Regions from separate parts of the Arthrobacter methylotrophus genome, predicted to be linked through region 3. Evidence: riboswitches for the same ligand, from Rfam matches in the RefSeq annotation. Region 3 holds a riboswitch; each other region holds the start of a gene.
What was found. A riboswitch is a leader RNA that binds a small molecule or an ion and turns the genes downstream of it on or off. The one in region 3 is predicted to bind cyclic di-AMP.
Positions count from the first base shown of each region.

Region 1: it holds a riboswitch for cyclic di-AMP, as region 3 does, so the genes downstream of both, ABD884_RS24295 (hypothetical protein) here and ABD884_RS20055 (aggregation-promoting factor C-terminal-like domain-containing protein) in region 3, are expected to answer to the same signal.
Region 2: it holds a riboswitch for cyclic di-AMP, as region 3 does, so the genes downstream of both, ABD884_RS18230 (M23 family metallopeptidase) here and ABD884_RS20055 (aggregation-promoting factor C-terminal-like domain-containing protein) in region 3, are expected to answer to the same signal.

Region 1 is NZ_BAABED010000001.1:4,717,881-4,727,820, forward strand. It holds gene ald (alanine dehydrogenase) at 1-823, opposite strand, end outside; gene ABD884_RS24290 (PucR family transcriptional regulator) at 1,042-2,256, shown strand; gene ABD884_RS24295 (hypothetical protein) at 2,400-3,371, opposite strand; cyclic di-AMP (ydaO/yuaA leader) riboswitch at 3,374-3,524, opposite strand; gene ABD884_RS24300 (helix-turn-helix domain-containing protein) at 3,726-4,127, opposite strand; gene ABD884_RS24305 (TetR family transcriptional regulator) at 4,176-4,946, shown strand; gene ABD884_RS24310 (acyl-CoA dehydrogenase family protein) at 5,058-6,305, shown strand; gene ptsP (phosphoenolpyruvate--protein phosphotransferase) at 6,557-8,245, opposite strand; gene ABD884_RS24320 (TetR/AcrR family transcriptional regulator) at 8,363-9,085, shown strand; gene ABD884_RS24325 (PTS mannitol transporter subunit IICBA) at 9,154-9,940, shown strand, end outside.
Region 2 is NZ_BAABED010000001.1:3,517,554-3,527,493, forward strand. It holds gene ABD884_RS18200 (FdhF/YdeP family oxidoreductase) at 1-1,219, opposite strand, end outside; gene ABD884_RS18205 (molybdopterin molybdotransferase MoeA) at 1,282-2,634, opposite strand; gene ABD884_RS18210 (DUF6457 domain-containing protein) at 2,631-2,918, opposite strand; gene mobA (molybdenum cofactor guanylyltransferase) at 2,950-3,585, opposite strand; gene ABD884_RS18220 (HNH endonuclease) at 3,623-4,123, opposite strand; gene ABD884_RS18225 (NlpC/P60 family protein) at 4,427-5,191, opposite strand; cyclic di-AMP (ydaO/yuaA leader) riboswitch at 5,196-5,363, opposite strand; gene ABD884_RS18230 (M23 family metallopeptidase) at 5,509-6,330, opposite strand; cyclic di-AMP (ydaO/yuaA leader) riboswitch at 6,333-6,543, opposite strand; gene ABD884_RS18235 (iron-dependent transcriptional repressor DtxR) at 6,670-7,365, opposite strand; gene serC (phosphoserine transaminase) at 7,680-8,810, shown strand; gene ABD884_RS18245 (MFS transporter) at 8,831-9,940, opposite strand, start outside.
Region 3 is NZ_BAABED010000001.1:3,894,107-3,904,046, reverse strand. It holds gene ABD884_RS20065 (ArnT family glycosyltransferase) at 1-1,427, opposite strand, end outside; gene ABD884_RS20060 (glycosyltransferase) at 1,424-2,839, opposite strand; gene ABD884_RS20055 (aggregation-promoting factor C-terminal-like domain-containing protein) at 2,979-3,707, opposite strand; cyclic di-AMP (ydaO/yuaA leader) riboswitch at 3,710-3,882, opposite strand; gene ABD884_RS20050 (sensor histidine kinase) at 4,046-5,524, opposite strand; gene ABD884_RS20045 (response regulator transcription factor) at 5,538-6,278, opposite strand; gene ABD884_RS20040 (hypothetical protein) at 6,590-7,366, shown strand; gene ABD884_RS26240 (hypothetical protein) at 7,516-7,728, opposite strand; gene ABD884_RS20030 (GGDEF domain-containing protein) at 7,741-8,433, shown strand; gene ABD884_RS20025 (winged helix-turn-helix domain-containing protein) at 8,750-9,619, shown strand; gene ABD884_RS20020 (SixA phosphatase family protein) at 9,714-9,940, shown strand, end outside.

The sequences.
Region 1 (9,940 bases), 820 kb from region 3:
CGAAGCAGCCGCCCTGGTCTACGGCGATGTCCACGAGCACGGAGCCGGGCTTCATGCGGGAGACCAGCTCGTTGGTGACCAGTTTGGGGGCTTTGGCGCCCGGGATCAGGACGGAGCCGATCACGAGGTCCGCGTCGATGACTGACTTTTCGATTTCGTACGCGTTGGAGGCGACAGTCTTCAGGCGGCCTTGGTAGAGGGTGTCCAGTTCGCGCAGGCGGTTGATGTTGATGTCCATGATGGTGACGTCGGCGCCGAGGCCTAGGGCCATGGCGGCTGCGTTGGTTCCGGCGACGCCGGCGCCGAGGACAACGACTTTGGCGGGGCGGACACCCGGAACGCCGCCCAGCAGGACGCCCTTGCCACCCGCCGGAGCCATGAGGGAGGAGGCGCCGACGACGACCGACAGGCGGCCGGCGACCTCGGACATCGGTGCCAGGAGGGGAAGGGTGCGGCCGTCCTGGACGGTTTCGTAGGCGATGGCCGTGACGCCGGAGTTGATGAGTTCCTGGGTCAGTTCAGGTTCCGCCGCGAGGTGCAGGTAGGTGAAGAGGATCAGGTCCTTGCGGAAGCGGTGGTATTCGGCCTTGATGGGTTCCTTGACCTTCATGACCATGTCGGCGCCTGCCCAGACGTCGTCGGCTTCGGCTACGATTTCCGCGCCGGCAACGGCGTATTCCTCGTCTGTGATGCCGGAGCCCACGCCTGCGCCCCGCTCGACCAACACGGTGTGTCCGTGGGTGCGGAACTCATGAACCCCCGCGGCGGTGATGGCAACGCGGAATTCGTTGTTCTTGATCTCTTTGGGGACACCGATAATCATTTTGGGCTCCATGTTCGAAAGGCTTCAACGGCCTTTTTCTGCGGGGGACTGTGTTTCCAGAATAAATCCGCTGTGAGGCAGGCGACACGAAAGGTGATAGCCGTCTTAGCGGACTTCCGCATGATTTCAAGGTTTTCGCCTTGGCAGACTCGACATTTGTCGATGCTGGAAGCGTCAGGTGTCGCCTGATGTTCGTCGAGCAAAGTAGTCTTTCCTCCATGCAACAGGACGTGGAAAAGATCGTCGAGGATGTCGCGCTCAAGTTGGGCCGCGGCCTCTCCCTGGAAGATCTCGACGGCGTCCTCCTCGCCTACAGTTCCAACCAGTCCCACGCCGACAGGGTGCGCGTGAATTTCCTGCTGAGCAAAAGGGTCCCACTGGACGTCAGTGCATGGCAGCTCTCGCACGGCATCGCCACCGCGGTGCGTCCCGTCGTCGTGCCTGCCAACGAAGAACTCGGCATGGTGGGGCGGGTCTGCGTCCCGCTGCTGGTCCGCGGTTTCCGCGTGGGATACCTCTGGGTCCAACAGGACCTTGACGAGCAAACGGCGACGGCGATCCTCGCCCAGCTGCCGGGCGTCCGGGACGAGTTGGACCTCCTTTCGGGGCTGCTGCTCGATTCAAACACTGCGGAGTCCGAGTTCCGGCGTCAGCGGGAGCAAGACTTCCTGGCCGCATGCCACGGCGAATCCAACGCCGTGGCAGCAGTGGCCGGATGGAAGGAAATCCAAGGCAGGGGTCCGTGGCAACTGGTGACCGTGCTCGACGCGGAGAACAGCGGCGGCGTCGCCGATCCCATCGCGGCCACCTTGACGCACCGTTCCGCCGCGCTGCAGGCCACCATCGGCGTCGACTCCGTGCTTTTCAGTGCCGGCACTGAGACGCATGCGGTCTTGTTGTTCCGTGAAACAGCTGGCAGGGCCGAACACGCCCAGGTCCTGGTCCATTATCAGCTGGAGCTCGCCAAGCGCGCCGGCCGGAGGGTGGACCGGGTCATTTTGGGCATCAGCGAACCGTTCTCGGTTATCCGCCAACTAGGGCGGGCGTACCGCCAATCGAAGCTCGCGGCCCAGGCGGCCGCCGTCGATCCTCGACTCGGCGAGCTCGTGGACAGCCGCGCGGCAGGAATCTACCAACTATTCGAGCGCTTGCAGGCGCCCGGCGGTTGGGACGATTCGAGCTCGTCCAACTTCCAGGCGATCGAGGATGCCGACCGCAACGGGGAGCTCTTGCCCGTGCTCGAACTGCTCTACGACAGCGACGGCTCGGTGCAGGAGGTGGCCGCGACGCTGCATCTGCATCGAAGCAGTATCTACAACCGGCTGGCCCGGGTGCGGCAGCTCATTGGTGCTGATCCTCTGAACGGTGTGATTCGGCTTGAATTGCACGCGGCGTTGAAGGCCCGGCGGTGGGCTGTGCGACCGCGGATCTGAGGTTGCGCCGGCTCAGTGCCTCGACAACCTCAACCGGAGGCCGCAGTGCCAACGGTCCGGGCGGCGTTGAACCGCTGGCATCCAAGGGCGTGCGCAACACTGTCCGTGCCACTGGACAGAAGGTGTTTTGTGCGGTCCCATCCTCACTGCAGGGCCTGGCTTGCCGGGTCCAAAATTGTGCCCAGATCCAGGCCTGACTGAGCGGGCTGCGGTGAACCCGTCGAGGCGCTGCGCTTTCCCGGTGGCTTCGAGTGAGCTGGCGGCGTCGGAGAGGACGGGTCGCTCGGCGAGGGGGACGGAGAGGACGGGTCGCTCGGTTCCGGCGTCGGGGTTGGGGCCGGTGTGACCGTGACCGGTGGAACCGGGCCGGGGGCAGGAGCCGGCTGAGCGGGGGCGGGAACGGCTGGCGCGGGGGCAAGGATCGGGGGCAGGGTTGACGGGATGACCGAAGGAACCTGAACCGAGAGTGACGGTGCCGGAACGCTGGAAGGTGCGACGGCGGGCGTGCCTCGCGGGGGTTGCGCCGGCTCCGCGGTTTGACCTGCTTTGGCGGTTGGCGTGGCTGCCGAAAGTGAAGCGGTTGCGGTGGGGGAGATGCTGGCCGCTGCGGAGGGGGGGCCGGACAGGGGGGAAGCTTCGGTATTTGCCGTGGACACGTCTTGGGCCGGGGATTCGTGCCCGAAGAAGGGCAGCTCGAGGGCCTGGCTGACGGAAGCTGCCGCCAGCAGGATGCCCAGGGCTCCTGTCACCATTACCATCCGGTGGCTCATCGTCCGGACGGTTGCAGTCTTCTTGAGGACGATATGCGGTTCCTGGTTGAACGACGAACCGGTGAAGGACGCCGGAGCATGGTTGGGACGCGAGGCCGTGTGTGCTTCCGCGGTGGCCTCGGTGGCGATCATCGCTATGGCTGCAGTCTCGCTGGTTTGAGCCGCTCGTTTCCGTTCGGCCGCTCGGGCGGCCGCGCGGGTGGTGGGTACCGCCGTCGAACGTGAAGGTTCAGATGCTGGCGCCGGAATGAACGGGGCGCTGCCTTCGGCACGACGGCGTCCGCTTGGTTTGGTGCGCTCGCGCGCCACTTGGGCACGACGAGGCTGATCCATGGTTGGGGACACGGTGATTGCCTCTCAACGCCTTCGAGGTTAGCTGTCGGGTTCGGACGAGGCCGTCCGGCCGCGCGTGGCGGCTTCACCCCAAGGGCCCATGGAGAACTAGGCCCGGAGACTCTGGGTCCCCCGTCTCTGCCGCGGTTCTGGCGGATTCCGGGTTGCGGCAGAGCTCGGCGTCAGCCCGGAAGCGGCCCGCTGGGGATTGGGTCGCGCCCTCGACGTTACAACAGCCGCACGGTAAAGTCACATTTGGGTAACGGGGCGGATGGTCGGTATTCCTCCTCCGCGAGTCCCCGACAGACGTGGTAGGCGGGTGACTCCAGCGGCAGCGAGCTCTACCGCCGAAGAACCACCCCTTCGCTACTCGCTGGTGCTTTCCCCGTCCGCCGCCGGCTTCTTGCTCTTCTGTGTCTCCAGCCACGCCATGATGTCCGCGAGCCGGATGCGGCGGTGCGTGCCGCGGTATTCGACAGGGATTTCGCCACGATCGGTCATGTTGCGCAGGTAGGTGTGCGAGATCCCCGCAAGTTCAGCCGCCCGCGACGTTGTGAGCATTTCCTCCACGCTACTGACCGTCACTGCTTCGCCGCGGCCTAGCCGGCCAAGGAGGTCGACCACGGCGTCCCTGGCCTCATCTGGCAGCCGGTGAACGGTGCCGTCCACGAAAACGGTGATGTCGTTGCTGTCCTGGAGCGAGCGTGCCAGGTTCCGGGCGTCGTCCAGGGCCAAGCCGGGCGTCACGCGGGGAGCTATCAATGCCATGGCAGAAGCCTAGCTGTATGCCTCCTCTATCGTGTTAGATTCACGCCTATGGTCAATTACCCAGCCGTTCCGGATCCGGGCACAGCCGTCGCTACGGCAATCGAGCTCCTGGCGCGGCAAGGGTACGAGGCGACATCCGTGGATGATCTCGCCGAAGCAACCGGCATGAGCCGCAGTACGTTCTTCCGGAAGTTCGGCTCCAAAGAGGACGTTGTGTTCGCGGACCACGACCGGATACTGGCGCGGGTTCAGGAACAGCTTTCGCGCACGACGGCGGATCCGTTTCGTCCCGTTGTGGATGCGGCGCTCTTGGTCTTTGGCCACCATGTGGGCAATCGGAAGACCTCCCTCGCCCGCTACGAACTTCTGCACCAGGTACCTGCTCTTCGAGACCGCGAACTCGTCATGACGCATCGCTATCAGCGCGCCTTCCGGAACCACCTCTTGTCTGCCCTGCCCGTGGGGGAGAGCCGGGAGGTTACCGCCGTGGCCTTCGCTGCAGCCGTGGTTGCCGTGCACAACAGCATCCTGCGCCAATGGCTGCGGGCAATTGCTGCTGGTGGGGAACAATGCGAGGGCGTCGAGCGCGGCGAGCGTGATGCGCGGGAAGCCGAAGCCCAAGGGTTGGCCGTCCGGCTCGGGCGTGAATTGGGCGCTTTGGCCGATACTTTTGCCCGGGTTTCAGCCGGCGAGGCGAGCAGTGTGCCAGCCGGAGCGTCGTCCGCGGAAAGTGGCCGTCCCGCCGTCGTGGTTGCTGTCTTTGATCCGGCAGCGGGCACGGAAGAGATCCTTCAAGCGGTCCGGGACGCCCTGGCTTAGCTCTTTTTCGACGCCGGCGTCGGATTTTGCTGAAACTGAGTTCCTTGACATGAAACTCAGTGTCAGCGCATGCTGGGAGCGGAGAACGCAACCCTGAGTGAGGAACCACCCATGACCACGACGTCCGAGAGCACTTCCGAAGAACTCGATGCCGTTTTCCCGGCGGGCACCATGGAGCCCGAGTATGTCCTGGGCGGCGCGCTGGATCCGGATCCCGCCTCCGTCTTCAAGGACGTCAGCCACGAGGATCGGGCCTACTGGGACCGCGCCCGGACCTTCGTCCAAGACGAGGTCCTTCCTGTGATCGCCGGGTACTGGGAGCGCGCGGAGTACCCGCTGCACCTTGTGAAACGCCTGGGCGAGCTCGACCTGCTGCGCGACGGAATCGACGTGGACGGCTTTCCGGCCATGAGCAAGACCGCTGCCGGGCTGGTCACCATGGAACTGAGCCGCGGCGACGGCTCCATGGGTACCGTGGTTGCCGTCCAGGGCGGTCTGGCTTTGCGTTCGGTGGCTGAATGCGGTTCCCCGGAGCAGCAGGCCAGATGGCTTTCCTCGCTGGCCCGAGCCGAAGAATACGGCGCCTTCGCCCTGACTGAACCGGCGCACGGCTCCGACTCGGTGGGGCTTGAAACGACCGCAACCGCCGCCGCCGGCGGTTATGTGCTCAACGGCGAAAAGAAGTGGATAGGCAACGGTTCGATCGGCGGGCTGACGGTGGTGTGGGCCCGTGGCGACGACGGACAGGTTCATGGCTACCTCGTTCCGCAGGATTCTCCGGGCTATTCCGCCACGACCATTGACGGCAAGCTCTCCCTCCGGGCGATCTGGCAGGCGCACATCCGGCTTGAGAACGTCTTTGTGCCGGTGAAAAATGTCCTGCCGGGTGCCCGGGGCTTCAAGGACACGGCCCGCGTCCTCTTGGCGACCCGGCTGGGAGTGGCTTGGTCCGCCGTCGGGCATGCCACGGCCTGCTACGAGACGGCGGTGCAGTACGCAGGCCAGCGCCAGCAGTTCGGCCGCCCTTTGGCTGCCTCGCAGATTGTGCAGGAGCGACTTGCCCGGATGCATTCCGAGCTCGCGACCATGCAGCTCATGGTCATGCAGATGACCCGGCTGGACGAAGAAGGCGTCCTGACCCCAGCGCAGGCGGCGCTCGCAAAGTTCACATGCACCCGCACCGCCCGAAGCGTTGCTTCGAATGCGCGGGACCTGCTGGGTGGCAACGGAATCCTGTTGGCCAACCGCGTGGCCCGGCACTTCGCCGACATAGAGGGCATCCATACCTATGAAGGCACGGAGACGGTCCAAGCCTTGATTATCGGACGCTCCATCACGGGTATCTCCGCCTTCGCCTGAGCGCCACCCCCGGGCCCCCCGCCACCCCTGTGCACCCCCCTGACGCTCGCTCATCTATATGGCCAAAGTCGCGGACGCTCGCTCGGATATGAGGCGAATCGACGGGACGCTCCTGCAATCTGCACAAGCGCGCCTTTTCGGCCGGTCCTGTTTCTGCAGGAGGGTTTGGCTGGGGGCCGTCATACGTGAGCGAGGATCGGGTGACGACGTCGCCCTTCGCCGCACCAAGCGTCATGAGCGAAAGGATGCTGTCAGAGCCCGAGTTCCTCAAGGATTGGCAGCTTGGCGCGGACCCAGGCCTTTGCGTCAAGCGCATCAGGTGCACTGAGCGCAAGCCGGGCCAGCTCCTGCGCCTGCTCCAGGGTCACCGTCTTCAGTACGGTTCCGACGGCGGCCAGCGAGCGGGCGGTCATGGACAGCGTGGATACGCCCAAACCAACCAGTACGACGGCGAGGGCCGGGTCCGCGGCCGCTTCACCGCAGACGCCCACGGGTTTGTTGTTGCCTTCTTCCGCTGACCCGGCAACCGTCAGCTGCACGAGACGCAGGACGGCAGGCTGCCACGGGGTATTGAGGTCGGCAAGGGGGCCGAGCTGCCGGTCGGCGGCCATGGCGTACTGGGTGAGGTCGTTGGTGCCCAAGGACGCGAAGCCCACGTGGCGCAGGACCGAAGCCGCCGTCAGTGCCGCAGAAGGGACTTCCACCATGACGCCGGGTGTCTTGATTCCCGCGGCGCCGCACAGTGCGGCAAAGCGGGCGGCTTCCGCCTGCGTCGAGATCATGGGCGCCATGACCCACACGTCGGCTTCTGATTCGCTGGCCGCGATGGCGATGGCCTCGAGTTGGCGTTCCAAAACGCCGGGCGTGGTGAAGTCGGTGCGGTAGCCGCGCACGCCGAGGGCCGGGTTGGGCTCGGTGGCGTCGGTGAGGAAGGGGAGGGGTTTGTCGGCACCGGCGTCAAGGGTCCGGAGCACTACCTTCTTGCCAGGGAAGGCGTCGAACACGCCCCGGTAGGCGGCAGCTTGTTCCAGTACGGTCGGCTCGGTGTCGCGTTCCAGGAAGCAGAATTCGGTGCGGAACAGCCCCACTCCCTGGGCGCCCAGCGCGGCGGCCGCGGCAGCGTCCTTGGCCCCGCCCACATTGGCGAGAAGCGGTACCAGGTGGCCGTCCGCCGTCGTGCCGTTTCCGTCAAAAACCGCCAGAGTGGCGGCATTTTCGAGCCACGCGCGGGCGGCTTCCCGCTGTTCGGGGGACGGTTCGAGGGCGAGGGAGCCCGCGGCGCCGTCGACGAAGACTTCGGCGCCGTCCGGGATCTCGTCCACTCCGCGCGCGGCGACGACGGCGGGCAGCCCGAGCGAGCGCGCGATGATCGCCGTATGGGATTGCGGTCCGCCGCCAGAAGTGACCAGTGCTGTCACGACGGCGGGGTCCAGCGTTGCGGTGTCGGCGGGGGCCAGGTCTTCGGCCACCAGGATGAAGGGAGTGTCCGACGCCGGGATGCCCGGGGCGGGGACGCCGCGAAGTTCGGCGACGATCCGCGCGCGGACGTCCAGGACGTCGGTGGCTCGTTCGGCCATGTACCCGCCCAGGTTGTGGAGCATTTCCGACACGGATGCGCCGGCTTCCCAGATGGCGCGTTCGGCGGAGCTGCCGTTGTTGTTGATGAGCTTGGTGGCCGACTTCAGGAGCATGGTGTCCTTGGCCATCAGTGCGGTGGCTTCGAGCACGGCCTTGCCGTCACCGCTGGCCTTGTCCGCGCGTGCTTTGAGTTCGTCGTGGACTGACTGGGCTGCCGTTTTCAGTCGCGCGACAGCCTCTTCCGCGGTGGTGGAAGAGGCTAGCTGCTCTCCCGACGGCGGTTCGCTGACTGGCTTGGGCATCTGGCGGATAGTGCCAATGACGCGGCCGGGGCTGACGCCTACTCCTTGGAAATTCTGCACTGAAATCCTCTGTTCCTGCTCTCGGATCGGACCCACCGGCTACGGCGCCTCGAGTTCCGAACAAATCTCCTGTGACTCACTTCATATAGCATTGCTATAGGTGCTAGGGTAGCGGCTATGAGTTTCGATGACCAGCTTCCGCCCAAAACTCGGCTGCTCCGTGCAGCTGCCGAGTTGCTGGCGAGTTCGGACGGGTCACCGGTCTCTACGCGCCAAATCACCAAACTCGCCGGCGTCACGGCGCCCACGCTCTACCACCACTTCGGCGACAAAGAAGGGCTGTTCGACGCCGTCGTTGCAGCCGGCTTCGAGGAGTACGTAGCGGGAGAGCGGGACTTCTCGCCCTCTGGGGAACCCCTGGAGGACGTCAAACGGATGTGGGACAATCACGTCCAGTTCGGGCTGACCCAACCGCACCTCTACTTGGTGATGTTCGGCAACATCCGTCCGGAAAGCAGGCCGGCCATCGTGGCTGATGCCGAGTCGCTTTTGGAGGAAATGCTGAGCAAGGCGGCCATTGCCGGGCAGATCAACGTACCCCCGCGGGAGGCAGCAAGGAGCATCTTGGCAGCCAACGTTGGTGTCACGCTCATGCTCATTGCAGAACCCCTGGAAGACCGGAACCTCGAGCTCTCCACCATGACCCGGGATTCCATGATTTTCGCCGTGTCCACGGATACAGCCCGTGGCGCCGCAGCAGACGACTCCGGTAAGTCGTCCGTTGTTGTTGCGGCAATCGCGCTGAATGCTGCACTCCAAGCCTCGCATTCAGACCAGCTATCCAGTTCGGAGTTGAAGCTTTTCCTTGAATGGCTTCACCGAATCTCCAGCAGCTCCTAGAGCTGTCCTTCTTCGAGAGATATCGACTGACCCCGCACTGCTGTGGGGCTCACGTTAGGAATTCACACATGGCAACAGTGTCAGTTGCGAAACCGCGCACCAGCGTGCGCGTTGGTGTCCAAAAGTTCGGAACGTTCCTGTCCGGCATGATCATGCCCAACATCGGCGCCTTTATTGCATGGGGCATCATCACCGCCCTGTTCATCCCGGCAGGGTTCTTACCCAACGCGGACCTCGCCAAACTTGTGGCTCCGATGATTACGTACCTGTTGCCGCTCCTGATTGGCTACACCGGCGGCCGGGCGGTTCACGGCATCCGCGGCGGCGTGGTGGGAGCCGTCGCCACGATGGGCGTGATTGTTGGTACGGACATCCCCATGTTCATCGGCGCCATGATCATGGGCCCGCTCACGGCCTGGATCATGAAGAAGCTCGACAAGGTATGGGAAGGCCGGGTCAAGCCGGGCTTCGAGATGCTGATCGACAACTTCTCCGCGGGCATCGTCGGTGCCGCCTTGGCCATCTTCGGCATGTTGGTGATCGGCCCGGTGGTGAAGGCTTTCAGTGACGGTGCGAGCGCCGTCGTCGAATTCCTCGTCCACAACGGCCTCTTGCCGCTGACCAGCATCTTCATCGAGCCAGCCAAGGTCCTCTTCCTGAACAACGCCGTCAACCACGGCATCCTCACGCCGCTCGGCACCGAACAAGCGCTGCAAAACGGCAAGTCCATCCTGTTCCTGCTCGAGGCCAACCCCGGTCCCGGCGTCGGTGTCCTGCTCGCTTACATGGTCTTCGGCAAGGGCCTGGCACGCGCGTCCGCTCCTGGCGCCGCGCTGATCCAGTTCGTTGGCGGCA
Region 2 (9,940 bases), 380 kb from region 3:
CTCCGGCGCCCCTCTTGCCGAAGTTGCCTTGGAGGAGCAGGAGGTTGATGATTTCCCGCAAGGTATCTACGGAGTGCGGCTGCTGAGTCAGGCCGAGCGCCCAGCAAATGATGGTGCCCTTCGAAGCGGCCAGCATGCCCGCCACCTTGGTGATTTCGATGCGGCTCAGGCCCGTGGCGCGTTCCGTCTCCTCCCAGTCCAGGGTTGCCCGTGCGTCGGCGTAAGCCTCGAAGCCGTCGGTCTGCGCCTCGATGAAGGCGCTGTCCACCACGGTGCCCGGCTTCCGCTTCTCTTCTTCCAGCAGGAGGTGGCCCAGCGCTTGGAACAAAGCGAGGTCCCCACCTACCTTGATCTGCAGGAATTCGTCCGCGATGTCCGTCCCACCGCCCACCACGCCGTTGAGGGACTGGGGATCCTTGAAGTTCAGGAGCCCGGCTTCGGGCAACGGATTAACGGCGACAACCTTGCCGCCGTTGTTCTTGCAATCGCGCAGGGCGGAGAGCATGCGCGGGTGGTTGGTTCCCGGGTTTTGGCCTACCACGAGCACCAGTTGCGCCTCGTGGATGTCTTCCAAGGAGACGGTACCTTTACCGATGCCGATGGTCGGGTTCAGGGCGCTGCCGGAGGACTCGTGGCACATGTTCGAGCAGTCGGGCAGGTTGTTGGTGCCCAGGCTCCGGGCGAAGAGCTGGTACATGAAGGCGGTCTCGTTGGCGGTCCGCCCCGAGGTGTAGAAGACACAGCGGTCCGGGGTGGTGGCGTTTACGTGCTCACCGATCAGGGCGAAAGCGTCCGCCCAGCTGATCGGCGAATAGTGTGTTTCGCCCGGGCGAATGACGACGGGCTCGGCGATGCGTCCTTGGCTGCCCAGCCAGTACTCGGTCTTGTCCTCAAGCTCGGCCAAAGAATGCCGGGCCCAAAACGCCGCGTCGACCACCCGCGTGGTGCTTTCTTCGGCAATGGCTTTGGCACCGTTTTCGCAGAACTCGGCGGGACTGCGTTTGCCCGTAATAGACTCCGGCCAAGCGCACCCGGGACAATCGAAACCGTCCCGCTGGTTGACGCGGAGCATCGACTTGACGGTCCGGCTCACACCGGCTTGGGCCCAGCCCCGTTCCAATGCGACGGTGACTGCCTTGACACCGGCGGCGGAGCGCTTGGGCGGGTGGACTTGGAGATCATCTTCATTGATATCCTGCTCGGGAGCATGCCTGTTCATGATCCCATCATTGCAAGGCCTGACTCCCGATTCCACCTGTGTCCATTCTTGGCCGGAAGATGTCAGCCGGTCAGGGCACTCCAGTCCACTGGACCTGATGAAACCTTGCGGCTGGGCCTGGCGGGAGTCTTCTTGGCTTGGCCCTCCGGAGGCTTCGCCGCGGGAAGCGGAGGCCCCCAAGGCAAGGGAAAAGCGGGCACGGCCTCGCCCAGCTGCGCGCCGTGGGGTGGCACCACCATGACTCCGTCCGCACTCGCGAGCCCCCGCATCATCCCCGGCCCCGCGTGCTGCGCCGGAGAGGCCAAACCGTACACGAACCTGAAGGGAAGCAAGCGGGTGCGTCCAGGATCGGCGTCGAGCATCGCTCCGCTTGGCACCTCTTCGATGTCGGACAGCGTTCCGTGCCCGAGTCCAGCGAGCAACGGCGCCCCGATCGTGAAGAGCGCCATCATGGCAGCGAGCGGGTTCCCGGGAAGCCCCACCACAAAGCGTCCGTCAGGCAGTTCGGCCAAGACGGCGGGATGTCCCGGCCGCATCGCAATGCCATCAATCAACAAGCGGCCCCCGAGCTCCGCAATGGCCCGCCGGAAGTGGTCCGTCCCCGAGCGGCCCGTACCCCCTGTGGTGATAACGACGTCGGCGGGTGGCCTATCCGGCGACAATTCGCCTTCTTCCAGGCCCGAGAGCCATTCTTCATAGGAGTCGCCCACTTTGAGCTGCTCGCCGCGGATCCCGCCAAGGAGTTCGACGACGGCGCCAAGCTGGGGCCCGAAGGTATCCCGCACCCGGCCGGGGACCGGCACACCCGCGGTCACCACTTCTGAGCCGGTCATGAGCAGCTTCACGTGAGGTTTGCCCAGGACGTCGAGTTCGTCGCGACCTGTCAGGGCGGCCAGGGCGAGGTGGGCGGGGTTCAGGACCACCCCGGATGCGATCAGCAGCTCGCCCGCCCCGGCTTCTTCTCCCGCGTTGCGGATATGTTGCCCATTGTGCGGTTCGCCGGGCTTGGCGTTCCCGCCGAGCGCGAGGACCGGCAAGCCATCTTCGTCAGTGGTCAGGACCCCGCTCTCGCTGCGGAGCACAGCCTTGGCCCCCGGCGGGATCAGACCGCCGGTAACAATAGGGCTCGCCTGGTGCGGAGCCAGCCGATGGCCTGGTTCGGCGAGGATCCACGGGCCGCTACCGTTGACAGCCCAGCCATCCATCGCCGAGGAAGCGTAGTGCGGCACGTCCTGCAGTGCGCGGACATCCGCGGCCAAGATCCTGCCGAGGGCGTCCTTCAGGGCTACGGGTGCGGCCGGAATGGGCGTGGCACAGTCGAAGGCAATTTGCCGGGCCTCCGCCCACAGGTGGTCGGCGTGCGGGACATGCTCGGCGTGCGGGTCCTCGGCGCTCTGGCCAGGGGCTTCCGTCATCCGGCGTCGATTCCGGGGTTCGTATAGTCCTTGGCGAGCGTGCGTGCCAGGCCCAGCGCGGCATCCATCGACGCGGTTTCAGTCGCCTGGCCCGAACCTGCGGCACGTCCGGCGGCGAAACCGGCAATGAAGGTGGTCAAAGGAGCTGCCGGACGGACGACTGAATGCGCGGCTACGCCTGCCAAAGACAGGATCTCGTTGATGTCGATCTCGACGTCTTCGAGCTGGAATGCCTGCATCAGGCTCCTGCACCATTCCTCAAGCGTTTCTTCTTGGCTCTTCACGATCGGCCTCCACAGTCCGGTACAGCTTTTGTCACGGCTGGTCGCCGTCTACGCCGAGCGCCGCGGCATCACCCCAGGTATCCACGTCATCGGTGGAACCAGCGGGGACTGGTACGGCTAGCAGATCAAGCCTAGCAAGCAGCCGGAAGACTGCGGCATTGGCCAGGCCACCCTGTTCTGCTGCCGCCAGCACTTCCCGTTGCAAAGCGGAGAACCGGTAGACCCCGAGCAATGGCTGTCTTCGGCCATCGGCTGATACGGATATGGCCCCCTCCGCGTCCGGGTGCTCGGCAAGCTCGCTGAGCAGGACTGGAACCGCGGTACCAGCGAACGGCATATCGCAGGCCATGACGAGTACCCACCGCGCGTGTGTCCCGCTTGGCAATCGACCGTGCCCGGCCCGGGTTACATCGTCTTGTTCAAGGGCAGCGAGCCCGGCTTCGATCGCGGCCGCCGGTCCGGCGAATGGGGGGTCCTCGCGGGCGGTCAGGGTCCCGTCCGGCAATGTACCGGGATCCGGCCCGACGACGACGACGGTGCCGGCACCATGCGCTGCCTCCAGGGCGCGCTGGAGGAGCGTGGCGCCGCCAAATTTGAGCTCGGCTTTGGGCACGCCACCTAGGCGGGAGGACTTCCCACCCGCCAAGATCACCGCATCAAAGTCCACCCGCCCAGATTACCCGGGAAGCAGGCTCAATTCCGGTTCAGGCCGCCGATTCGGGCAAGAGGAAGGGATCCCATGCGGGCGCAGGTTTCTCAAGCTCCTTGATTTGCCAGATAGTCCCGGTAGGCGCCGCCGGAGTGAACCTCAGTTTCCAGCCCATCTCGGCCGGTGTGTGGTCACTCTTGGCGTTGTTGCAGCGTAGGCACGCCGCCACCAGGTTTTCCCAGGAATCCGCGCCGCCCCTGGATTTGGGGTGGACGTGGTCAATGGTGTGAGCTGCTTTCCCGCAATAGGCGCAACGGTGACCGTCGCGGCGCAAGACGCCGCGGCGTGTGACCGCTGTGATCGTGTTGTACCTTGGCCGGATGTAGCGATTGAGGAGGATCACGGACGGACGTCCGAGAATCTCCTGTGGCCCGACGACAGGCTCGTCGCCTTCAGCCACTACGCTCGCTTTTCCGGTGAGCACAAGGACCAGCGCCCGGCGGAAGGTTACTACCGCCAGCGGTTCATATCCAGCATTCAGAACGAGTGTGCGCATGCACGTACCTCTTCACGGCCGCACCCGTCAGGGGCGCGAGGGCCGGCTGCCCTCTGCATGTACGGGCTGTGGATCGACACCACAAGAGTAAACACGCGGAGGCCAGATCAACGAATCCGCGAGTGGGTTCCGGGACTGTGTCGGGCAAAATTCATGTCCCGGACACGTCGCGGGAACCTCCGAATCGTCCGAAGAGCGGGTCTGGAATTGGGTCCCAAGGTTCCCAAGGCAGTGATTTAGCGCATGCCGGTTAAAACGAAACATCCCCGCAAGCACTCCAGCGGGGATGTTTCAAGAAGCTATTTAGCCACCAACGCGGATGAAAACCGGGCCGGAGCCGACGTTGACGCTGTACAGGGCGGTGGTGCCACCGTTCCAGCCACCGTGGACCGCCATGCCGTTGCCGACGTAAACGGCGATGTGGGCCATGCCCATGCCACCGTTCTGGTAGTAAACAAGGTCACCCGGCTGTGCTTCAGCGGCGCTGACGGTGCGGCCCAGGGAAAGGTAGTCTGCCGGCCAGCCGTGGAAGTTGATTCCCACGGCAGCCAGGGAGTTCGACGCCAGGGCGGTGCAGTCCTGGGCAACGCCGAGCTGAGCGTAGGCTGCAGCGGCAATTGCTGCACCCCTGCCGCTGGCAAGCTTGGTAGCAGGTGAAGCGGGGGTGGAGACAGAGAGCGTTGCGGTGGCCGTAGCGGCACCGGCCGTGGCGGCGGGGGCGGCAACGGCTTCCTGGACGGCAACAGGAGCAGCAACAACTGGAGCGGCTTCGGTCGAAACAGCCGGACGCTCGTACTTGATCGCGACCGAGGAGTCGGCCGCAATGCTGGCTTGGGCGATGGACTGGACTTCCAAAGTGGAGGTCCCAGTGGACTCGCGGGGGACGTTGGTTTCGGCAGCGTTCGCTGCGATACCGCTAGTGAGGACCAGTCCGGACGCAGCGGCGATAACTGCTGCCTGACGGCCTACGCCACCGGCGTTGCTGCCGACTGATTTAGCGATAACGGCAAGCGAGTTGGTCTTGGTGACCGCGGCACGGTGGCGCGCAAGAGTAGAGCGTGAAGACACGTAAGAGGCCTCTCCCTATGCCCGCGAGGTAAGCTGTCGGATTCGGATGGGAGTCATCCGGCCGCGCCACTCCCCTTCGGAAGCTGCGCGACTTAACCCCAAGGCCATCGGTGAAGATGGCCAAAAGTTGGGTCCCCCGCCTCTGCCAGACGATGTTTTGCGAACGGAACCTCGGGCAGTGGCAGAGCTAGGCAATCCACCCGAGTGCATCAACTCTCTAAAAGTTGATGCGTGTTAGACGGTACATGAGTTTTGGCTGAATGTCACATTCAGGTCACGGCGCGTGACAAGCATGCGATAGGCGGCCATCGGATTGGCTACAGCCAGCCCAAGGGGTCGACAACGTTGCCGTTGACCATGACTTCAAAATGGAGGTGGCAGCCGGTAGAGGCGCCCGTAGTGCCGCTCAGGGCGAGCACATCGCCACGGCTGACCATTTGGCCCACCTGGACGTTGAACGAGGACAAGTGGTTGTACGTGGTTTCCAGGCCATTGCCGTGGTCCACCACAATGCGGTTTCCGCCGCCGTAAGGGTGCCAGCCAGCGAAGGTGACTTTGCCGGCGGCGGCCGCGTGGACCGGGGTGCCGCATTGGGCCACGAAGTCCTGGCCCCGGTGGAATTCTCCCAAACCGCCCGTGATCGGGTTCACGCGGTAGCCGAAGGGCGAGGCCGTGGTCAGGGTGTCCAGCGGCGCCCCGAGTGTTCCCTTGGAGGAAGACGTGGTGATGCTACCGACGGACTGAGCGCTCAAGAGTTGTTTGAGCTTGCTGTCCGGATCTGCCGTAGTGGACACTGCGGCGCGGCTGAAGTCGATCGTGGCACTTGCTGCCGCAGGAATCTCGGGCTGGTTTCCCGCGGAAGGGGTGGACTGGCTTGACTCGGACGCAGCCGTCATGGCGCCGGTGCCGGGCATTGCGACGGTCAGGAGGAGGCCTGTGGTGGCCAGGGCGACGCCTGCCTTCTGTCCAGCACCGCTCGCGGCCGCGAAATCGGCCATTTGCCGCAAGGGTCCTTTGCGTCGGCGGAATTCGCGATGCGGATCGCGGGGCCGTGGTTCGTGCGCAGCGACGCCGGCGGTCCGCAGCTCGGCAGTAGAACCGGACGCGCGTCTACGGCCCCTGGTGTTCTGCGTGGTCAAAGTCTTCCTCTCTGGCAAGCCTGCGAAGTTAGCTGTCGGATTCGGATCAGAGAGTGCATGGACCCGGTCCGCGCGAAGCACTCGAAGCACAGTGGAGTCCCTGAAAGGGTCCTGCGCTTTGTGCACTTCCGCTGCGGACTTCACCCCAAGGCCGCCTTTCGGCGACCGCTGATGGTTCCCCCGCTTCTGCCGATGAATGGACTAATCCACCTGACCCGCCGGCAGAACTGGGCTTCGAATCAGGTAACGCTTTGGTATCGGCGCCAGTAGCCAACTATAGGGGATTAACCCCGACGGTAATAATTTCGTTATCTTTGCCGGGCGCGCTGCTGAAGAAGGCTAAGCGACGGTCACAAACACGTGCGAAGCGACCTCCGGGGGAAGCTCCAGCGCACCATCTATATTGGGTACGCGAACGGAGATGTACTCCCCCACACGCTCCAAGGAAACCCTGGCGCCCGGGCGGATTCCACCCTCGTCGAACTGCACCAACAGCTCCGGCTCAACCTGAATCGGTTCGGCCAGGCGACTGACAGTGACTCGGTTCTCCGGCGAGTATTCGTTCATCGCTTCAAGAAGGTTGACCACGCCATCCGTAAAGGCATGGGACGCTACTCCGCCCAATGCTTCGAGTCCTGGGATGGGATTGCCATACGGAGATTCCGTGGGGTGGTCCAGAAGTTCGTAGAGGCGCCGTTCCACCCGTTCGCTCATGACGTGCTCCCAGCGGCACGCTTCGTCGTGAACGTAGGCCCAGTCCAGTCCGATGACATCGGCCAGCAGACGCTCGGCGAGCCGGTGCTTACGCATCACCTCGGTGGCGCGTTTCCGTCCGGTTTCGGTCAACTCGAGGTGCCGGTCGTTTGAAACAATCACCAAGCCGTCGCGCTCCATCCGGCCGATCGTCTGCGAAACGGTCGGACCGGAGTGCCGCAAGCGCTCGGCGATGCGGGCGCGAAGAGCCACGATGTTCTCTTCTTCAAGCTCCAAAATGGTCCGAAGATACATCTCAGTGGTATCAATCAGATCCGTCATCCAGCTCAGCTCCTCGAGCGCAGTATCTTGGGTGTGTCCACCGTATCGGGGCCACCTCAACGGTCGAACAGACGGTCGACCCGCCGGCCGTCCCGGGCCGGGCGCCAGCTCCAAGCTTAGCTTATTTGGAATTACTCCGGATAATCCCGTTCGCGTACTCCTGCGCGCCACGGCAAAACTTTTCCACGTGGCGGACTGTGACACCGTCGGTTCTGCCCCGGGCTGCGGAGTCAGGCAGAATTGGGGAGTCGAAGGGGCAGAGATGCCACCTGCCACGACCCATCTAGGCCGCTACTTCACCATTGGAGCATCCCGTGAGCGACAACAGCATCACTATCCCCGCCGATTTGCTGCCCAAGGACGGCCGCTTCGGTGCCGGCCCCTCCAAGGTCCGCCCGGAGCAGATCGAGGCCTTGTCCGCAGCATCGACGTCGATCCTCGGCACCTCCCACCGCCAGGCACCAGTCAAGAACCTGGTGGGCTCGGTCCGCGAGGGACTCAGCCAGTTCTTCCGCGCGCCCGAGGGTTACGAGGTGATTCTCGGCGTCGGCGGCTCCACCGCGTTCTGGGACGTCGCCAGCTTCGGTCTGGTGGAGAAGAAGGCCCAACACCTTTCTTTTGGTGAGTTCGGCTCGAAGTTCGCCTCGGCCACCAACAAGGCTCCTTTCCTGGAGGCTTCCTCCATCATCACCTCCGAGCCGGGCACACGGCCGGTTTCCCGGGCAGAAGCAGGCGTGGACGTCTACGCCTGGCCGCAGAATGAAACCTCAACCGGCGTCGCCGCTCCCGTCAAGCGCGTTCAGGGCAGCGACGACGGCGCCTTGGTCCTGGTGGACGCCACGTCCGCGGCCGGCGGCCTGGATGTTGATGTTGCCGAGGCCGATGTCTACTACTTCGCGCCGCAAAAGAACTTCGCCTCCGACGGCGGCCTGTGGCTCGGTCTTTTCTCCCCGGCTGCACTGGAACGCGCCGCCCGCATCAAAGCGAGCGGCCGCTGGATCCCCGATTTCCTGGATCTGCAGACGGCCATCGACAACTCGAGGCTCAACCAGACCTACAACACGCCGTCCCTGTCCACCTTGGTGACGCTGGACGCACAGATCCAGTGGCTCAACAGCAACGGCGGTTTGGACTTCGCCAGCAAGCGCACTGCGGACTCCGCCAGCCGGATTTACGACTGGGCCGAGGCTTCCGAGTACGCCACCCCATTCGTGGCCAAGGCCGAAGATCGCTCCAATGTCATCGCCACGATCGATTTCGACGAGTCGCTCGACGCCGCGGCCATCGCCAAGGTGCTGCGTTCCAATGGGATCGTGGACACGGAACCGTACCGCAAGCTCGGCCGCAACCAGCTCCGCGTCGCTACGTTCGTTGCCATTGAACCGGACGACGTCTCGGCGTTGCTTGCGAGCATCGACTTCGTCGTGGGCGAACTGAAGAAATAACGTCTGCCGCATTCCAGCGGTCAGGAGCGGTCGGCGTCGTCCGGGTATGGATCCCGGGCGGCGTCAGCTTCTTTAACGGCGTCAGCCCTTTTAACAGCGCCGTCTCCTTCGGCACCACGGGAGCCTTGGGATTCGATGCGGAAGAACCGCAAGCCACCGGCGCTGCGATCGAAGCGGAGCCGCAGCTGACGTGCGCGGATAATCCAGATGATGCCGACGACGGCGGTGCTTGCGCCGGCAGCCGCTGCCACCCCGACGGCCCAGCGGGGGCCTGCCACATTGGCCACCCAGCCAACGAAGGGAGCCCCAATGGGGGTTCCACCCATGAATATGGCCATGTACAGTGCCATGACCCTCCCGCGCATGACCGGTTCAGTGGTGGACTGCACATAGCCGTTGGCGCTCGTAATCATGGTCAGTGCAAACAGGCCGCAAGGAATCAGGGCCAAGGCAAACAAGGTGTAATTCGGCGCCAGGGCAGCCAGACCGCTCGCAATGCCGAAACCGCCCGAGGCGGCGAAAATGAGCCGCATCCGGGGGCGCCCGCGCCGGGCGGACAGCAACGCTCCGGCGACGGAACCGATCGCCATGACCGAGTTGAGCAGTCCGAATGCGCCCGCGTCCATGCCGAACTCCGTACCGACCATGGCCGCAATGAAGAGCACGAAGTTCAGGCCGAACGTGCCCATGATGAAGATCGCGACGAGGACAACCACAATGTCCGGGCGATTGCGGACATAGCGAAGCCCCTCACGGATACGGCCTTTGCCCGCGGCCGCCCGGGGCTGGACGCGCAATGAGGAGACAGGAATTGCCCGGATCGCGGCAAGCATTGCCACAAAGGTCAGCGTATTGATCATGAACACCCAGCCCGGGCCCACCGCCACCGTCAAGATGCCGGCCACGGCAGGACCGATCATGCGGGCAACGTTGAAGGAAGCACTGTTCAGCGCCACAGCGTTGGAGAGGTAGTCGTCCTTGACCAGCTCCGACACGAACGTCTGACGAACAGGGGCGTCAAGTGCCGAGACAACGCCAAGCAAGAGCGCGAACACGTAGACGTGCCACAACTGGGCTGCGCCGCTCAGCACCAGGAGTCCCAAGCCAGCACTCAGGATAGCCATAGCCGA
Region 3 (9,940 bases):
ATTGCCGCGGCCGCTACCACGCCTAGGACGACGATCGCGATGCGCAACCATGGAAGCCATGAGGCGTCACGGCCCAAGAGAACCGCGGACCACGCTGAACTACCGAGGATTACCACGGACAAGACAATCCTGGCTGGCCAATACCCGCGGCCACGCCACAGCTCAACGCTGCCAATGCCCACCAAGGCGGCGATGGCCGGTGCGAGCGCTACCGCGTAGTACGGGTGGACGATGCCGCTCATGAAGCTGAGGATTCCCGCGGTCACCAGGAACCAGCCACCCCACAGGAGGAGCGAGGCCCGGGTACGCGATGCACGCGCTTCCCGGCGGGTGAACCACAGGCCGGCGGCCAGCAGGATCAGCGCGGCAGGCAGGAGCCAGGAGATTTCGGCGCCGAAGCTCGTGCCAAACATGCGGGTGATCCCGGCAGTTCCGCCGAAGCCGGCGTTGCCGCCACCACCGCCACCGAAGGCGCCCCCGGGTGCTCCAGCGCCACCGCCGCCAGGGCCGCCTTCGCCCGAGCCGGTGATGCGGGACAGCCCGTTGTAGCCGAAAGTGAGCTCAAGGAAGCTGTTGGTTTGCGATCCCGCCATGTAAGGCCGTGCAGAAGCCGGAGTGAGCTGGAAGAGGGCGATGTAGCTGCCGGCTACCACTGCGATACCGGCCAAGGCGCCGAGCAGGTGCAGCAGCCTGCGCCGCAACGGGGTGGGGGCGGCCCAGAGGTACGCGAGTCCCAAGCCCGGAACAATCAGGAATCCCTGCAGCATCTTGCTCAGGAACGCCAGGCCCACCACTGCGCCTGCCGCGGCGAGCCACTTCCAGCCCGCGCGTTCGATGGCACGGGTGGTGAAGTACGCCGCGAGCACCAAGCACAGGGTCAGCATGGCGTCGGGATTGTTGAACCGGAACATGAGCGCCGCCACCGGAGTCAGTGCCAAGGCGCCGCCGGCCAGCAAGCCCGCGCCCGGCCCGGACACGCGCTTGACCGTCAAATAGAGGAGCCCGACGGCGGCCACTCCCATGAGCGCCTCGGGAACCAGCATGCTCAGGGGCGAGAAGCCGAAAATCCGGCCCGCCAGCGCAGGGATCCACAGGGCGGCCGGCGGCTTGTCCACGGTGATGGCATTCCCGGCGTCGAGCGAACCGAACAGCAAAGCCGTCCAGCTCTTGGTGCCGGCCTGGATGGCGGCGGCGTAGAAGGAGTTTCCGTAGCCCGTGGCCGCGAGATTCCAGAGATAGAGGAACGCGGTGGCTATGAGGAGCCCCGCGGCGGACGGCCGTACCCAACGAGGTTGCCCGCCAAAAGCGTATCGGGTCCAGCGCGGAGTGCCGCCGGGAGCTGATGGTCCTATCGAGTGGCGGCCGTGTGCCTCGTCGGCAGTTTCGACGGCGGTTCCCGTGCTTGCGGGAGTAATCGTGGAGGTCATGATGCTGCCGTTTCTGTGTGCGCGGTGGCTTGTGTGGTGGGTGCCGGCTGCTCTGGCGCTGTTGGCTGCTCTGGCGCTGTTGGCCGGGCTGGCTGCCGGAAGACCCAGAGCCGGAACAGGAGGAAGCGGACTGCGGTGGCGGCGAGGTTCGCTGCGACTACTGTGAGGAGCTCGCCCCAACGGTCCGGCGTCGTCGTACTGTGCACTAACGCGAGCGCTCCTGAAGTGAGGGCAAGGCCGATGCCGAAGACGATCAATCCCTCGAAATGGTGGCGTGCGGGGTTGCCGCCCTGGATGCCGAAAGTGAAGCGCCGGTTAGCGCCCGTGTTGGCAATGGCCGTGACGAGCAAGGCAAGGAAGTTGGCGAGCTGCGGATCCATAAAGCCACGGCACAACAGGAAGATCAGTACATAGGCGAGGGTCGATACAGCACCAATGGCGGCGAAACGCACCAATTGCCCGAAGAGGCTGCTGCGCGGATTCTGCTCCGCCGTACGCGACGACGCCGGGAGTGGCCCGCGCGCAAGCGCCGCACGCAGTTCCGGGATGGGAATACGTCCGGAGAGCAGGTCCCGGGTGAGCCGGACCATGCCGCGTATGTCGGCCAAAGCGGTGCGCACCACGTCCACGCTGGAGTGGGGATCGTCGATCCAGTCGACGGGAACCTCATGGACACGGAGACCGCAGCGTTCGGCAAGGACCAGGAGCTCGGTGTCGAAGAACCACGAGTTGTCCAAGGTGTGCGGGAGGATCTGTTGTGCCACATCGGCCCGGATCGCTTTGAAGCCGCATTGGGCATCGCTGAAGCGGGCTCCCATGAACGAGTGCAGCATCAGGTTGTAGCTGCGCGAGATGAATTCGCGCTTGGGCCCGCGGACAACCCGGGAGTTGCGCGTCAGCCTGGTGCCGATGGCAAGGTCTGAATGGCCGGAGATCAGCGGCGCCAAGAGGGGTGCCAGTGCGGCGAGGTCCGTGGACAGATCCACGTCCATGTAGGCCAGGACCGGCGACGGCGAGGCGAGCCACACCTTGCGCAAGGCGTTGCCGCGTCCCTTCTCCTCAAGATGGACCACCGCTAGTTCCGGAAGTTCCCTGGCCACGCGCTCGGCGATTTTCAAGGTGCTGTCCGTGCTGGCGTTGTCCGCCACGGTGATGCGGAAGCCGTGCGGGAAGGACTCGCGCAAGTGGTCGTGGAGCCTGCGCAGGCACTCTTCGAGGTCGTGCTCCTCATTGAAGACCGGGATGGTGACATCGAGGACGGGGATGGTGGTGTGGGTGTCCACAGGGGCGCGTCGCACAGCGCCTTCTTGGAGGGGGAAACGGTGAGCAGGGGTGCTCGGTTGGTGGGGAAGGCGCGGCGGCACCACCGCGGGGTCCTTCAAGGTTCCTGTGGTGGATTCGATGAGCGTCATGTATCCAGAGTGCCGCGGCGGAATATGAAGGCTTTAGGCGGAACCTGTGACGTGGCTGTGGATATGTGCCTGGTCAAAGGCGCAGAGGTCCGCCCCTTGGTGGGACGGACCTCGCGCGCATCGATGCCTGTTTGCCGGTCTAGTACCAGTTGTGGGCCAAGTGGAAGGCCCAAGCCGCAGACGGTGATCCGTAGCGTTCCTTGATGTAGTTCAGGCCCCAACGGATCTGGGTTTGGTAGTTGCTCTGCCAGTCGGCGCCTTCGGAAGCCATCTTTTCGCCCGGAAGCGACTGCACAATGCCGTACGCGCCGCTGGAAGCGTTGGTGGCAGTGGTCCGCCAATCGGATTCCTTGTTCCACAGGGTGGTCAAGGCGGACATTTCGCCCGGGCCCCAACCGTAGGAGGAAAGCACGCTCGCGGCGTAGGCCTGGGCGCCGGCGGGGTCATCGACGGCCACAGGAGCGGCCGGTGCTGCCGGTGCTGCCGGGGCGGGCGCTGGAGCGGCGGGCGCGGGTGCTTGGGGTGCTCCGGTGCTCGGAGCGGGGGAAGGTGCCTGGCTCGGGGCGGCGCTCGGCTTGGAGCTAGCGTTCGCCGACGGCGTGGCTGCCGCCGACGCGGTGGCTGAGGGCTGTACCGTGCGTGATTCGGAAGCCCGGCTCATGTCCTGGGCATCGAGGGCTTGACCGGCGGCTTGGGTGGCCGCACCTGCGCCAATGAACACGGCAACAACGCCGGCAACAACGGCCATCCGCTGGCCGGTGCCGAGGTTTGCCGCGACTCGCCGCAAAGTGGTACGTGACTTGTTTTTTCCGGCAGGTTCGCCGCGGTGGCGCGCAACAGGGCGCGACTGATTCTTGGAACCAGACATGATGATTGCCTCTCAACGCCTGCGGAGTTAGCTGTCGGATTCGGATGAGGTCATCCGGCCGTGGCCACTGAGAATCGTGGCGGTACGGCTTCACCCCTAGGGCCGGCTCAACATGAGCGCTTGCCCGGAGACCTGGGTCCCCCGTCTCTGCCTGGACTGTTGGCACCGGGGAGGGGCAGAGCTCGGCGCCTACCCGGCGGTGGCAGGAACGATCCCGCGCACCCATCGACGGTACAGGAGGATTCCGCTTAAGTCACATTTGGGTAACGGAGATCACGACGCCGGTGAGTCGACTTGCGCCCGCCACCATCCGTCGTCGAACGCTTCTTTGTGCACTTTCAGGCCAGGGCGGTCCTGACCGCTGGAAGGCGCACGGCAAATTCCGTCCGGCCCGGCCGCGAGGTCACTTCAACGGTACCGCCGTGGGCTTGGACGATGGATTCCACAATCGACAAGCCGAGCCCTGACGTGCCCTCGGAACCGGAGCGGGCCGCATCGGCACGGGCAAAGCGCGAGAAGATCCTGCCCTGGAATTCGCGCGGGATGCCTGGTCCGTTATCGGTCACGGTAACCACGGCACTGCCATCGGCGGAGCGCATGACCCCCGTGACAACGGTGGTTCCCGCCTCCGTGTGTTTGCGGGCGTTGGAGAGCAGATTGGCCAGGACCTGGTGGAGTTGCGTGGTATCGCCGCGGACGGTGAGGGGCTCGTCCGGTAACTTGAGCTGCCAGACGTGCTCGGGAGCCATGACCTTCTCATCGCTGACGGTCTCCACCACCAACTGCGTGAGGTCCACATCGGTGAACACCGGGGCCTTGCCTTCATCAAGCCGGGCCAGCAGAAGGAGGTCCTCCACGAGGGTGGTCATGCGTTCGGACTGGCTTTGAACCCGGGCCAGCGACTTGCGGCCGTCTTCGGTGAACGTTTCGGTCATGCGCAAGAGTTCGGTGTAGCCGCGGATGGCGGTCAGCGGAGTGCGCAGCTCGTGCGAGGCGTCGGCCACGAACTGGCGCACCTTGGTTTCGCTCTGCTGCCGGGCCTCGAGCGCGTTGGAGACGTTGTCCAACATGAGGTTCAAAGCGTGGCCGACGCTGCCCACCTCGGTTCCTGGGTGAGCCGCCGACGCCGGAACGCGCACCGCGAGCGCCACCTCGCCGGCGTCGAGCGGAAGCTTGGACACCTTCGTGGCGACGTCGGAAAGCTGCTCCAGGGGACGCATGGTGCGGCGGATCAGAACAGTTCCCGCGAGCCCGATCAACACCAAGCCTCCCAAGGAAACCAGGACCATGGTCCAGACAAGCAAGGCCTCGGTGTTCTCCTTCGATGCGAGGGGCAGCCCGGTGATGACCTCATCGCCGTAGGGGGTTGCGCTCGCCACCACCCTGTAGCCACCGTTGGAAAGGTTCAGATCAACCGCGCGCCCGTTGGGGGGGAGCGCCAACAGAGCGGCGGCGTCGTTGGCGGTCAAAGACGTACGGGTGGCGTCGGAGGACAAGAATCCGGCATCGCTGCTCACTTGCCCGCCGGCAATGCGTGCGTTCAGCGTGCCGATGCTTTGGCCGCGGGCATCCAAAGGATCCGGCCGCCCATTCGGATCTCCAGCGGGCGGGCGGCCATGGGAGGCCTGCACGAGTTGCTGGTCAAGCTGCTTGGTGAGGAACAGGTCCATGGAGGCGTAACTGACCACGCCCACGGCTCCACAAATGGCGACGAGGAGCGCCATCGAGACCAGGATCAGGCGCGTGCGCAAATGCCAGGTTGAAGGGTTGAACCACTGATGATCGGATTGGCGGGGGATACCCGAGAGTGCGGACATACGGCGCTCCGGGCTATTCGGCAGGCTTGATGACGTAACCGGCCCCGCGCACTGTGTGGATCATGGGCGGGTGGTTGGCCTCGATCTTCTTGCGCAGGTAAGAGATGTAGAGCTCAACGATGTTGGCTTGGCCGCCAAAGTCGTAGTCCCAGACGCGGTCCAGGATCTGGGCTTTGCTGACCACGCGCTTGGGATTTTCCATGAGGTAGCGCAAGAGCTCGAACTGGGTTGCCGTGAGCGGGATGTCTTCGCCCCCTCGGGTGACCTCGCGGGTATCTACATTGAGGGTCAGGTCGCCCACCACCAGTTCGGCCGTGTCCATCGCGGCCACACCCGAGCGCTGGACCAGTCGGTGCAGGCGCAACAGGACTTCCTCCATGCTGAACGGCTTGGTGACATAATCGTCCCCGCCGGCGGCTAGTCCAAGGATGCGGTCCTGGACGTCGTCCTTCGCGGTAAGGAAGAGCGCGGGAACCTCAGGCGCAAAGGCGCGGATCCTGCCCAACAGTTCAACGCCGTCGAATCCGGGAAGCATCACATCGAGCACCAGGACATCCGGCCGGAAGTCCTTGGCGAGCTTGACCGCAGCGGGACCGTCGCACGCCACGGCCACCGACCAGCCTGCCATGCGCAGGCCCATGCTCATGAGTTCGGCGAGGCTGGGTTCGTCGTCCACCACCAAGGCGCGGATGGGGGAACCGTCCGGGTGGCTAAGCTGCGGGAGGTTGTTGGTCATGGAGTGCGAGGATGCCATGAGATAACTCTCCAATCTGCCGTTTTGCCAGTGCTGAGCCGATGCTGTGAGCACCCTGTGAGTCCCAGCCTAGCGAGCTGTCCAGAGGCACGGTACGTCCAACGCGCTGTGATGGCGTTCTTGCGGGGCCATACGGGGCGGGCCCGGCTGGGGCGGGGCCGGCTGGGTTGCGGCCGGGCCTCCGACACAACGCTGCTGCAGGTCACAGGCAAGCCTGCAGTTCGACACAGCCAACGCACAGCAAAACGGCCGACGCTGTTGGGGACAGCAACAACCACGACCAAACAATCTCGACTTCGATGGAGAACACCATGGATCAGCAAAACAACCCCTCCGTACCTGGCTCCGAGCCGGAGAATGGGCACCCGCAACCGGTGATTCGCCCCCTTGATGATTCTGGGCAGCCTGCCGCGGGGTGGGGTGCGCCGGGTGCGCCGCAGCCGCCGGTGAACCAGCAGCCTGCCGCGGGGTGGGGTGCGCCGCAGCAACACAACCCCGGGCAACCCCGGCCTTCGTTCTTCAAGAGTTGGAGCCTGAAGAAGGGGCTCATCGTTGGCGGCGTCGCGGTCGTGGTCGCTGCGGCGGCAGGAGCCGGTGCATATGCCGCAGGAAACGGGACCGCGGCAGCTGATAGCACCAACACGCAGGGGCCGGGCGCCGGGCAGAACGGCCAGGGCGGATTCGGTGGCCCAGGCGGGACGAACGCAGGTCCGGGCGGCCTCGGGGTGGGCATGGGCGGCCTGAACGCTGCAGTCCACTCGGAATATGTGGTCCTCCAGAACGGCAGCTACGTCACCATGGCGGGCCAGCTGGGTACGGTCACTGATATTTCGGCAAGCTCCATGACAGTCAAGAGCGGAGATGGATTCACCCGCAGCTATGCTCTGGGAACGGACGTCGTGGTGGCGGAAGGCATGCGGCAACGCGGAGGCGGAAGCACTGGCACGACTCTGACCCTTGCCGATGTGAAGTCCGGATCCAACGTGAGGGTCACTGCGCTCAAGGAATCCGACAAGTACACGGCCCAGTCCATTCAGATCGTGACTGCAACCGCATCAAGTTCCCAAGGATCGGGCACCACCAACTAACCCTCACTGAGCGTAGTTGACAGCGTTACGGCGGCCGGCCAGGAGAGACGATGCGGGGAGGTGAGACGCCGGATACGATGTGACTTGCATAGTCCTGTCTTGCTTCGGGCAACATGCCGCAGTGGGATGACAAGAGGCTGGACGTGGGCTCATGGACGATCCCGGTGCGGATAGTGCGGATAGTGCGGATAGTGCGGATAGTGCGGATAGTGCGGATAGTGCGGATAGTGCGGGAGCGGGTCGGCCCGGTAGCACAGAAAAGGTGGGGTTCCCATGACCGTGTCGATGGTTGAGCGGCACAACGTCACGGTCTTGGGGGCCTTGGACGGCCAGGTCCTGATGTTCGCCCACGGTTTTGGCATGGACCAGAAGATGTGGGACCGGATTCTCCCGTTCCTGACGGAGCAATATCGCTTGGTTCTCTTCGACCACATGGGTTCGGGGACATCAATCACACCTATGGCCACGCCGCGGGGGACCAAGTCCTCGGCCATGTCGCCGGACGCCTCGCCGGGGCGGTCCACGGCATCGATACGGTCGCGTGCTACACCGGTGATGAATTCGTCATTCTTCCTCCGGCCCTGGAATCGCCCGAGGAAATCGCCGTGGTCGCTTCCCGCATCTTGAACAGCTTCGATCCGGAGTGCCTGGTGGGAGAGTCCAAGCTGCGTGTCGAGGTCGCGGTAGGCCAATCGGTGACAACCGAGATGAGGCCGATGCTTCCCGACGCACGGGAAGAATTGCCGCGGCAGCTTCTCATGGAGGCCGATGCCGACATGTACCGGTCCAAGCCAGGGGCCTGGGTCGAAGCTGGAAACCACCGACGCGGCGTGAGGCTGGGGGCGTTTGTAAAGGCCCTAGCAGACGATTTACCAGGGAATTTTCATGAGACACCGTTCCAGGATTGGACAAGGGTTGTTTCATATCGCGAGATTCAAGGGCAAGCGCGTGACGTAACTCAATATTCAAAAAATGCCATTCTGGTAAAATTATCTTCGAATATTGCCGTCAAGACGTCCACTGTGACGAACGAGAATGGCTCACATTTAGCAATATGTGAATTGTGATGTGCGGCACAATAGTGCGATTCGTCTCAAAATGTGGACCATTTGGTCCATTGTTACTTGCATGTTCCCTTTGTTACGTTGCACACTTCAAATGTGAACAAGAACTCAACAGCATCTGCAGCCGCAGCGATCGAAGCCAGCGCACCCGCTGGTTCTTCGATGAGCTGTTGTCGAATGCATGCCTAACTTTCAACCCCAAAAAGTTTCAGGCATTCGCCCACTGCCCAGCGTCGGGCGCCCCTCCCCATCTCATTGCGGGGACTAGATCAGCATTCGAAGCCGCGATGACGGCTATTCACCCTGAGGTAAGCAATCCATGTCAGTTGCATCCGGATACGTCCACATCTCTGTCCGTAACGCCAATAAGGCCGCGTCGAACGCCGGCCTTCGTCCCGGCTTCGGCAACCGCCCGGCCTACGCGCAGCCCGCACCGCAGGGCGGTAGCCAGGCACCCGGCTACGTGCCCCAGGGCTACAACCCCAACTCCTACGGCCAGCTCCGGGCCGTTCCTGCCAACGAGGCCGCGCCGATGACTGCGCCCACGCCTGTTCTGGCCCCCGCAGACCGCTCCATCCGCCCTGTTGCCAATGACAACGTGGCCCGTGGCTTCGTGCTCTACATGGGCATCGACGAGGACACCGCGGCGGCTGCCGGAACGTCCATCGCCAAGCTCGCCCAGGAAATCCGCGCTTACGCGCAGTCCCTCGTCTCCGGCGCCGAGAGTTATGCCGCCGTCGCGGTAGCCCCGTCCAGTGCGCCCGGTTCCGCGCTCGACGTCGTCCGCTCGACTTTCGGTGACCCCACCGTTGGCAATCGCCAGCGCTCTGAGGCGCTCCGCCCGCAGCCTGCCCAGGAAGCCCGCCCGTCCGGCGTCTTGATTGACCTCGCCCGCCGTGAAGTGCACCTCGATGGCGAATCCCTGAACCTCACGTTCAAGGAATTCGAGCTGCTCAACTACCTCGTTGAAAACGGCACCCGCACCGTCGGCCGCGATGAACTCCTCGAGGGCTTGTGGCGCAATGCCGAAGAGGTTCCCAACGAGCGCACCATCGACGTGCACATCCGGCGTCTCCGCTCCAAGCTCGGCCGCCTCGCGAACACCGTCCGCACCGTCCGCGGTCAGGGATACCGTTTCTACGAGCACCCTGAGGTCATCGTCTGGGCCGCTCCGGAATACTCAATCTAAGCTCTTGGCCCACCCAACTAGCTCGCAGTTGTTGTCGTTACGAGGCCCCAAAACGACAAGTAATGTGAGCTAGTTGGGATAGTAGGGTGGGGGGATGAGCGAGCATCACATCAAGCGTCTGGTGATCATGCGGCATGCGAAATCGGACTGGCCTCTCGGGGTGCCGGACCATGAGCGGCCCCTCGCCGAGCGTGGCCACCGGGAAGCGCCGCTAGCCGGGAAATGGCTCCTGAAGCACCATGTGATTCCGGACTTCATCCTCTGCTCGTCTGCCCTCCGGACCCGTCAGACCTGCACGTGGGTGTGCAGCGAACTGGGGGA